2 regions of the Clostridium omnivorum genome follow, and region 1 is predicted to be linked to the other one. Evidence: a T-box and tRNA genes for the amino acid it is inferred to sense, from the RefSeq annotation. Region 1 holds a T-box; the other holds one or more tRNA genes.
What was found. The T-box of region 1 lies ahead of leuS (leucine--tRNA ligase). A T-box ahead of a tRNA ligase gene usually reads a tRNA of that ligase, here a tRNA-Leu.

Region 1 (4,502 bases):
CACCGAATTCAACTATATAGTCATCAGGGGATATAGTATTTCCTTTGGATTTACTCATCTTTTGTCCATCTGGTCCAAGGATTAGTCCTTGATGAGTAAGAGAAAGGAATGGTTCGTCAAAATTAAGATATCCCATATCTCTAAGTGCTTTGGTAACAAATCTTGCATAAAGTAAGTGCATACAAGCATGTTCTGGTCCACCTACATATTTGTCAACAGGAAGCATGCTATTTATTGTATCACTGTCAAAAGCTTTTTCTGAGTTTTTATTATCTGCATATCTTAAGAAGTACCAGGAAGAATCTACAAAGGTGTCGAGAGTATCTGGATCTCTAAGAGCAGGACCGCCGCAGTGAGGGCAAGTCGTATGCATAAACTTATCAGATTTTGCAAGTGGTGATTTTCCATCTGGCGCAAATTCAACATCATAAGGAAGTTCAACTGGAAGCTGATTTTCTGGCACTGGAACAATACCACATTTTTCACAGTGTACTACTGGAATAGGGGCTCCCCAGTATCTTTGTCTTGAAACAAGCCAATCCCTTAGCCTATAATTTACTTTTCCAGAACCTAAGCTCATTGCTTGAAGTTTATCCACAATGGCTTCTTTTGCTTTTTCTGTGGATAGACCATTAAATTCTTCACTATTTACAAGGGTTCCGTATTCAGTATATGGAAGACTATCCCCACCTGCAATAACTCTTTCTATTGGAAGATTGTATTTTGTAGCAAAAGCAAAATCTCTATCATCATGAGCTGGTACGGCCATAACTGCCCCAGTTCCATAAGTGTTAAGAACATAATCACCAACCCAGATTGGAACGTTTCTTCCGTTAACAGGGTTGATAGCATAGGAGCCAGTAAATACACCAGTTTTTTCTCTAGTTAAGGATTGTCTCTCGATGTCAGATTGCTTCTTAGCATTTTCCTTATACTCATCTACTGCAGCCTTGTTTTCAGCAGTTGTAAGCTTATCTACAAGTTCATTTTCTGGTGCTAACACTACATATGTTACTCCGAATAGTGTATCCACTCTTGTAGTGAATACATTAAAACTTAAATCGGAGTTTTCTACATTAAAAGTTACTTCTGCTCCAGTAGATTTTCCTATCCAATGCTTTTGCATGGCTTTTGTTTTTTCTGGCCAATCTAAATCATCTAGTTTTTCTAATAATTCATCTGCATAATCTGTTATCTTAAGGAACCATTGAGTAAGATCCTTTTTAGTAACTTCAGTTTCGCAGCGTTCACAATGACCATCTACAACCTGTTCATTTGCAAGTACTGTATTACAACTAGGGCACCAATTTACAGGAGCTTTTTTTCTATAGGCTAAGCCTTTTTCATAAAGCTTTAAGAAAACCCATTGAGTCCATTTGTAATAATCAGGGTCACAGGTTACAACTTCGTTATCCCAACTGAACATTGCGCCCATAGCTTTAAGCTGTTTTTCCATAGTTTCTATATTTTTTATAGTAGAGTCTTTAGGATGAATACCTGTTTTTATTGCAAAGTTCTCTGCTGGAAGTCCAAAAGCATCAAAGCCCATTGGCTGGAATACATTATAGCCCTGCATTCTTTTCATTCTTGCCCAAGAGTCTACTGGACCATAATTAAACCAGTGTCCGGCATGAAGTTTGCTGCCTGAAGGATATGAGAACATTTCAAGAACATAGAGCTTTTTCTCTAAATTATTTTTATCAAATTTGTATAGATTAGTTTCTTCCCATTTTTTTTGCCACTTTTCATCTACTTCAGTTCCATAGTTTGCCATTATATTTCCTCCTCAAAATTATTATTACAAAAAATAAAAAAATCCTTCGTCATAATAGAGACGAAAGATAACATACCGCGGTACCACTCTAATTAGACTTAAGCCCTCAGAAAAAGCCTAAATCTCACTCATAAAGGTAACGGTTTTTACCGTGCTTGGTTTTGCCAAGCAAGCTCCTAGGCGAGTTCGTATCCTTTCAACACTGTTTTTCACCAGCCAACAGCTCTCTTTAATTGAAAAAGAAACTACTGCTCCTTCTCATAGCAAAATATTTTTCTATATTATATGCCACATTTTAGATTTTGTCAAACATATTTATAGTATTAATGATAAATGTATTGTTCTTTAGCAATTTAAAAAAGAACAAATAAACTAGCATAATTTAACTAATATTTTTACTTAACTTAGGAGATAATAACAAAAGTCGAAATTTCTATAGAAAGTAAGGAGAGGATTGGAATGCTCTATATATATTTGACAGCTTTACTTTTGATTATAGTGTTGATTTATTATAGGTTTACAAGAAAGAATGAGAAGGATGAATATAATGTAATGGAGGATATTCCAATCATTAATATGAGCAAAGAAGGTTTGGAGAAACATGCAATAGAGATTGCTAGTACTCACTCAGCCTCAAAAAAAACTAGCAGCAAGAGGAAGCTTATAAAGAGTTTGGATAAAAGTTATAGAAGCATATTAAAGGCGTATGAGTACATAGATAGAGAAGCAAAAAATAGAAGAGATATGGTACCAGCTGCAGAATGGATGCTGGATAATATCTATCTTATTGAAAAAGAATACAAGGATATTAAGCAAAACATGCCAAATTCTTATTATAATGGTCTTCCTATTATAGAAAATGGTCTGTTAAAAGGATATCCTAGAGTTTATAGCATAGCAATAGAATTAATATCTCATAGCGATGGAAGAGTTAATGAAAACACACTGGAAGGCTTTATAGAAGCGTATCAAAGTCATTCAGTACTTACTAGTGGCGAACTATGGGCATTGCCAATAATGGTGCGCATTGCTTTAATTCAAAATATAAGCAAGGTTGCTGATAAGATTGCATATGCACAAAGTGAAAAAAAACGTGGTGATGCGCTAGCTGAACGATTGATAAATGCATTTAATGAACACAAACTTTTTGAAGAACTTAAAAAAGTTGAAAATGAAAATATAAAATTTAGTCCATATTTCACTGAAAGATTTTTAAAAGTATTAAGAGATAATGGTATTGATAATGCAGGCTTATATAAATGGATTGATGAAAAGCTTGAGAAAAATGAAACAAATACAGAAAAGATGATTAATATTGAGCATCAAAAACAAGCAGGATTTCAACTTTCAATAGGTAACTCCATAAATAGTATTAGAGAAATTACAGGAATGAATTGGAGAGATAATTTTGAAAGACTAAGCTATGTTGAAAATGCCTTGAAGCAGGATCCAGCTGATATATATTCGAAAATGGATTTTGAATCTAGAGATTATTATAGGCATAAAGTAGAAAAGTTAGCTAAGCTGGTAAATAATACTGAAGCCTTTGTAGCCAAAAAAGCAGTAGAATGTGCTGAATCAAATGATGGAAATTGTGAAGAAGTGTATAAAAGACATGTAGGATACTATTTGATTGATAATGGCGAAGAAAAACTTAAAGATTATTTAAATTATAAAGAAAACGGGTTTTCTAAGGTTAAAAAGCATGTAAAAAATAATATTACTACTTTTTATGTTGGCACAATACTAATTTTAACAGTACTGCTCTGCTTATTAGTTATAAGCAGAGTAATGCTTATTAATATTGGCTACCCTATATATCTTTATATAATTGCATTTATCGCAATATTGGTTCCTTGCAGTGAGATTGTAACTTCTATTTTAAATTGGAGTATAAACTATATTTCAACACCCAGGATAATACCAAAGCTTTCTTTAAAAGAGGGTATTCCTGAAGAATTTACTAGTATTGTTGTTATACCAACTCTTTTAAATAATGAAAAAAGAGTTGCGGATATAATAGAAGATTTGGAAGTTTATTATCTTGCAAATGAGGATAAGAATCTTTATTTTGCATTGTTAGGGGATTTTAAAGATAGCGATAATGAGCATGAGGAAAGTGATAATAATTTAATAAATACAGCATTAAAAGAAATAAAAGCACTAAACCAAAAATATGCTTCTGAAAATAAGGACATATTTTATTTCTTTAATAGATATAGACAATTTAATGAAAAGGAAAATAAATGGCTTGGCTGGGAGAGAAAAAGGGGTAAGCTTATGGAGTTTAATAGCTTACTTAGAGGGGATAAAAACACTAGCTATAATGTGATAAGTGGCAACATAAGCAATCTTTCTAAAGTAAAGTATGTAATTACTCTTGATGCAGATACACAGCTTCCTAGGGATTCCGCACGGAGACTCATAGGAGCTATGTCCCATGTTCTAAATAGACCGTATTTAAGTGAAAATGGTAAAAAGGTACTAAGGGGCTATGGGCTCATGCAGCCAAGGATTGGGGTAGGAACCTTAGAAGCTAATAAAACTTTATTTTCTAAGATATTTTCTGGTGAGACAGGTATAGATGTTTATACTATGGCGGTTTCTGATGTATATCAAGATTTATTTGGAGAAGGAATATTTACTGGAAAAGGTATTTATGATGTGGATGTATTTGAGAAAGTTTTAAAGGACGAAATACCTGAGAATACAGTTTTAAGCCATGATT
Region 2 (4,502 bases), 750 kb from region 1:
TAGCTAACATAGTTTATAATTTATATTAATATAAAACATTATTTTAAGGAGGAGTCTTTTTAATATGACCTTACAGACAGGAAGTATCCTTGAAGGTACAGTGGTTAACATTACAAACTTTGGCGCATTTGTTGAAGTGGATGGGAAAACAGGTTTAGTTCACATCTCTGAGGTGGCAGATACCTTTGTAAAAAATATCAGAGATCATTTAAAGGAACAAGACAAAGTAAAGGTTAAAGTTATTTCAGTGGATGATAATGGTAAGATAAGTCTATCCATTAAGCAAGCTATGCCGCAGAAAAAATCTGTAAGACCTGTAGAAGTAGATTGGAGTTCTGAAAAGAACAAAGGCAATGGGAATTTTGAAGATAGATTATCTAAATTCCTAAAAGATAGTGAGGAAAGATTTCAAGACCTAAAGAAGCATCAGGATTCAAAGGGACGAGGATATAGAAAAAGTTCAAATTATTAAAATAGGGGAACCAATTAAGGTTCCTTTTAATTTCTACAATAATAAATTATCTACAATAAATAATTCTCTTGTAGTTCTAAATGGTTTTAAGGATAAACCTAGTTATTTCAGGGGTTTAAACCTTGCTTATAATACATGAATAGTGATTTGAAAAAGAAGTTTAAAAAGGTGTTGACATTAGATACTATATCATATATAATAAATCATGTCGTCAGAAGAAACGATATGCTGAAGTGGCGGAACTGGCAGACGCACAGGACTTAAAATCCTGCGGTGGTAATACACCGTACCGGTTCGATTCCGGTCTTCAGCACCAATGTCGCGGGGTGGAGCAGTTGGCAGCTCGTCGGGCTCATAACCCGAAGGTCGTAGGTTCAAGTCCTACCCCCGCAACCAATTAATTTAATAATATGGCGGAATAGCTCAGCTGGCTAGAGCAATCGGTTCATACCCGATGTGTCGTAGGTTCAAGTCCTATTTCCGCTACCAAATGCTGAAGTGGCGGAACTGGCAGACGCACAGGACTTAAAATCCTGCGGTGGTAATACACCGTACCGGTTCGATTCCGGTCTTCAGCACCAATATCGCGGGGTGGAGCAGCTGGCAGCTCGTCGGGCTCATAACCCGAAGGTCGTAGGTTCAAGTCCTACCCCCGCAACCAATTAAATTAAATAGTATGGCGGAATAGCTCAGTTGGCTAGAGCAATCGGTTCATACCCGATGTGTCGTAGGTTCAAGTCCTATTTCCGCTACCAGATAACTCACAGATTATTCTGTGAGTTTTGTTTTTTTGGTAAACATGTTTATGTAAAACTTCTTTTTATTAAAATTTATATCTATCCATTTTACAATAAATTTGCAGTAATTTTTTTTATGTGACATATCTTTTATTTAAAGAGAATATTGACGGCATAAAAATAAAAAAGTTTTAAAGTACGACATATTTTTGGCTAATTGTTCATAAATATAGTAAGTTAACATATAGTTAATTAACTTATGATAAAAATGCTTAAATCCAAGAAAGTGTTGTATATCAAATAAATTTTGGCTTTTGGTTCTAAAAACAGTAAATTCTACATATAGTAATTATTTGAAAAATGTTAGTGATAAATGTCCATAAAAAAAAAATAAGCCACCTAGTAAATGACAATTATTTCCTGATACCTCTGCTATAATAAAAACAACGTAATTAAGATGTGGAGGTTATAAGAATGCAGTACGGAGCAGATATTTTGACTTATCAAAGAACTATTAAAGTGGACAAGCAAACTAATAAAAAGGTGGTAGATTTAAAATTTATTATTAAAGTACTGATGTACTTTTTTATTTCGCTGCTAATAAGCAGGGTTATGCTGATTAATTTTATGGCACCTTTTGGAATTGCATTCTTGCTATCTATGCTGATGCATAAGGAGGAAAAGATTACTCTTATTGTAGGCTGTGGTACTCTTGTTGGTTATGCATCCTTGTACAATAATGTTAAATACTTACCGGCATATTTGACTGTTATAGGAACCATAACAGTTTTAAGCTACATAGTAGATGACATAAATAAAAGAAAAAAGCTAATAATGATGTTTGTAGTGATGTTTGTAGAGTTTACTCTATTTAAACTATTAGTTGGTAAAGTAACTTTGGGAGTTACACTATTTACTACTTTTTTCGAAATTGCTTGCATCTATCCACTATATTATATTATCAATTATTCAATAACTTGCTTTTCCGATTTGAAAAGTAAACATTTATTCAATAATGAGGAAATAATAAGTATGGCAGTAACAGCTTCTCTAGTAGTAGCTGGAACCTGGGGAGCATCAATTTATGGTGTGTCAGTTAGAAATGTTTTAGCATTGGGATTTATTTTAGTAGTAAGCTATATAAAAGGAAGTTCAGTAGGAGCAGCAAGCGGAGTTGCATTAGGCGTTATAGTAGGCATGGGATCGAATAATATGATGATGTATGTCAGTGTATATGGACTTTGTGGACTTATCTCAGGAATCTTTAAGGATAGTGGAAAAGTACTAACTGGACTTGCTTATATAGTTTCCTTTCTAATAATTAATATTTACTCAAAAACTGAAACTTCAGCAGCCTTTAAAATTATAGAGGCATTAATAGCTTGTTTGGTATTTTACTCAATTCCAAAGAAGATATATGATAAGCTAGCTTTAGAATTAGATTATGAAAAGAAGCAGGAGGACTTGAGTGAAGGATATGTTGAAAAAGTAAAAAACATTTTTATAAAGAGATTGGATAGTTTTTCAGAGGTACTATATAATATGTCTGACATATTGGAGAATCTAGCTGATAATGATAAACTGGCTATGAAAAATAAGAGTACTGCACTTGTTGAAAACTTAGCTGACAGAGTTTGCAGCAATTGCAATATGAAAGCTATGTGTTGGAAGAGAGAAACCTACTATACATATAGTGCTTTTGGAGATTTGATACAAAATTTTCAAGAAAAAAGAAAGGTGATACCAAAGGAACTTGAAAGAAAATGTGTAAAAAGAACTGCTTTAGTTCAAAATACAGAGGATATAGTAAATAATTATATTATTAATGAAATGTGGAGAACAAGACTAAGTGAAGGAAGGGAGCTCTTAGCAGCACAAATAAACAATATGGCTGCATCTGTTGGTGAAATAATTGAAGAATTTAATGCTGATATAAAATTCAATTGTGAGGCAGAAAACAATATAATAAGAGTGCTTGAGAAAAAAGGAATAAAATATAGAGATATATTTTGTTATAACGATAAAAATGATAGGACTGTAGTAAAACTTACTATGGATCCTTGTGGAGGAAGTCAGCTTTGTGTAAAAGAAATACTACCATTATTAAATGAGGTATTAGATAGGCCAATGTGTGTTAGTGATGAGGGGTGCAGTATACATACTGAGGAAAAGAGCTGTTCTATTACCTTTGAAGAAATGCCTAAGTTTCATGTGTCCTCATACGCAGGACGTCTCTGTAAGGATGGAGAAAAATATAGTGGGGATAGCTTCAGCTTTGGAAAGCTAAACGATGGAACCTATATGGCAATAATAAGTGATGGAATGGGTTCAGGACCTCAAGCAGAGCAGGAGAGTACTGCAGCAGTAGAATTAATAGAAAAGTTTGCAGAGTCTGGATTTAGCAAGGCTACTGCTATAAACACTGTAAATTCTATAATGACATTAAAGTTCTCTGAAGACGAAAAGTTCTCTACAGTAGATTTAAGCAGTGTAGATTTATATGCTGGAGAAGTAGACTTTATGAAAGTTGGGGCAGTAGCAAGCTTTATTAAATCTGGAAATAGAATAGAGACAATTAAGTCCAAGACTTTACCAATGGGAATTTTGGATAAAGTAGATATAGATATTGTGAAAAAGACAGTTAAAAATGGAGATATAATAGTTATGGTTAGCGATGGCATGCTTGATTATGATAATGAACATGTGGGGAAAGAAGATTGGGTAGTAGACTTTTTAGGTAAAACAAGCTGCAGTAATCCAAAGGAGCTGGCTGAACAGCTAATAAATAAGGCAAAAGAGCTAAGCGGCGAAAAGATAAAGGATGACATGACAGTACTTGTATCAAAGGTTTATAGTTTATATTAAAACATAATGAAGGAATGAGGGATAAAATCAATATACTTCATTTCTTCTTTTTTTTTTCTTTTTTATGTTATAATAAGCCGTATAATACTAATATAGGGATGTGTTAGCTTTGAAGGATAAGGTTTTAAAGGCTATTAAGCAGTATTCAATGCTTAAAAATGGAGATAAAATAATTGTAGCGGTATCCGGTGGACCAGATTCTATTTGCCTTCTTCATATTTTACATACATTAAAGGATGAATTCAATTTAGAGCTTATAGCTGCACATGTAAATCACTGCCTTAGAGGAAAAGAAGCAGATGAAGATGAAAAATATGTTGAAGAATACTGTAAAAAAAATGATATAAAATTCTTTAGTAAGAGGGTAGATATAAATAGGCTTGCAATGGAAAGAAATTTATCATCTGAAAGTGCAGGGCGTGAGGCAA

Region 2: it has a tRNA-Leu gene. The T-box ahead of leuS (leucine--tRNA ligase) is inferred to sense a tRNA for this amino acid. The anticodon was not compared.

Annotation. Positions count from the first base shown of each region.
Region 1 covers NZ_BRXR01000001.1:759,662-764,163, reverse strand. The annotation lists gene leuS (leucine--tRNA ligase) at 1-1,774, opposite strand, end outside; T-box leader at 1,828-2,045, opposite strand; gene bsdE14_RS03485 (glycoside hydrolase family 94 protein) at 2,234-4,502, shown strand, end outside.
Region 2 covers NZ_BRXR01000001.1:1,514,105-1,518,606, reverse strand. The annotation lists gene bsdE14_RS06995 (FtsB family cell division protein) at 1-3, shown strand, start outside; gene bsdE14_RS06990 (S1 domain-containing RNA-binding protein) at 65-472, shown strand; tRNA gene bsdE14_RS06985 (tRNA-Leu) at 700-788, shown strand; tRNA gene bsdE14_RS06980 (tRNA-Met) at 793-868, shown strand; tRNA gene bsdE14_RS06975 (tRNA-Met) at 885-961, shown strand; tRNA gene bsdE14_RS06970 (tRNA-Leu) at 965-1,053, shown strand; tRNA gene bsdE14_RS06965 (tRNA-Met) at 1,058-1,133, shown strand; tRNA gene bsdE14_RS06960 (tRNA-Met) at 1,151-1,227, shown strand; gene spoIIE (stage II sporulation protein E) at 1,684-4,074, shown strand; gene tilS (tRNA lysidine(34) synthetase TilS) at 4,184-4,502, shown strand, end outside.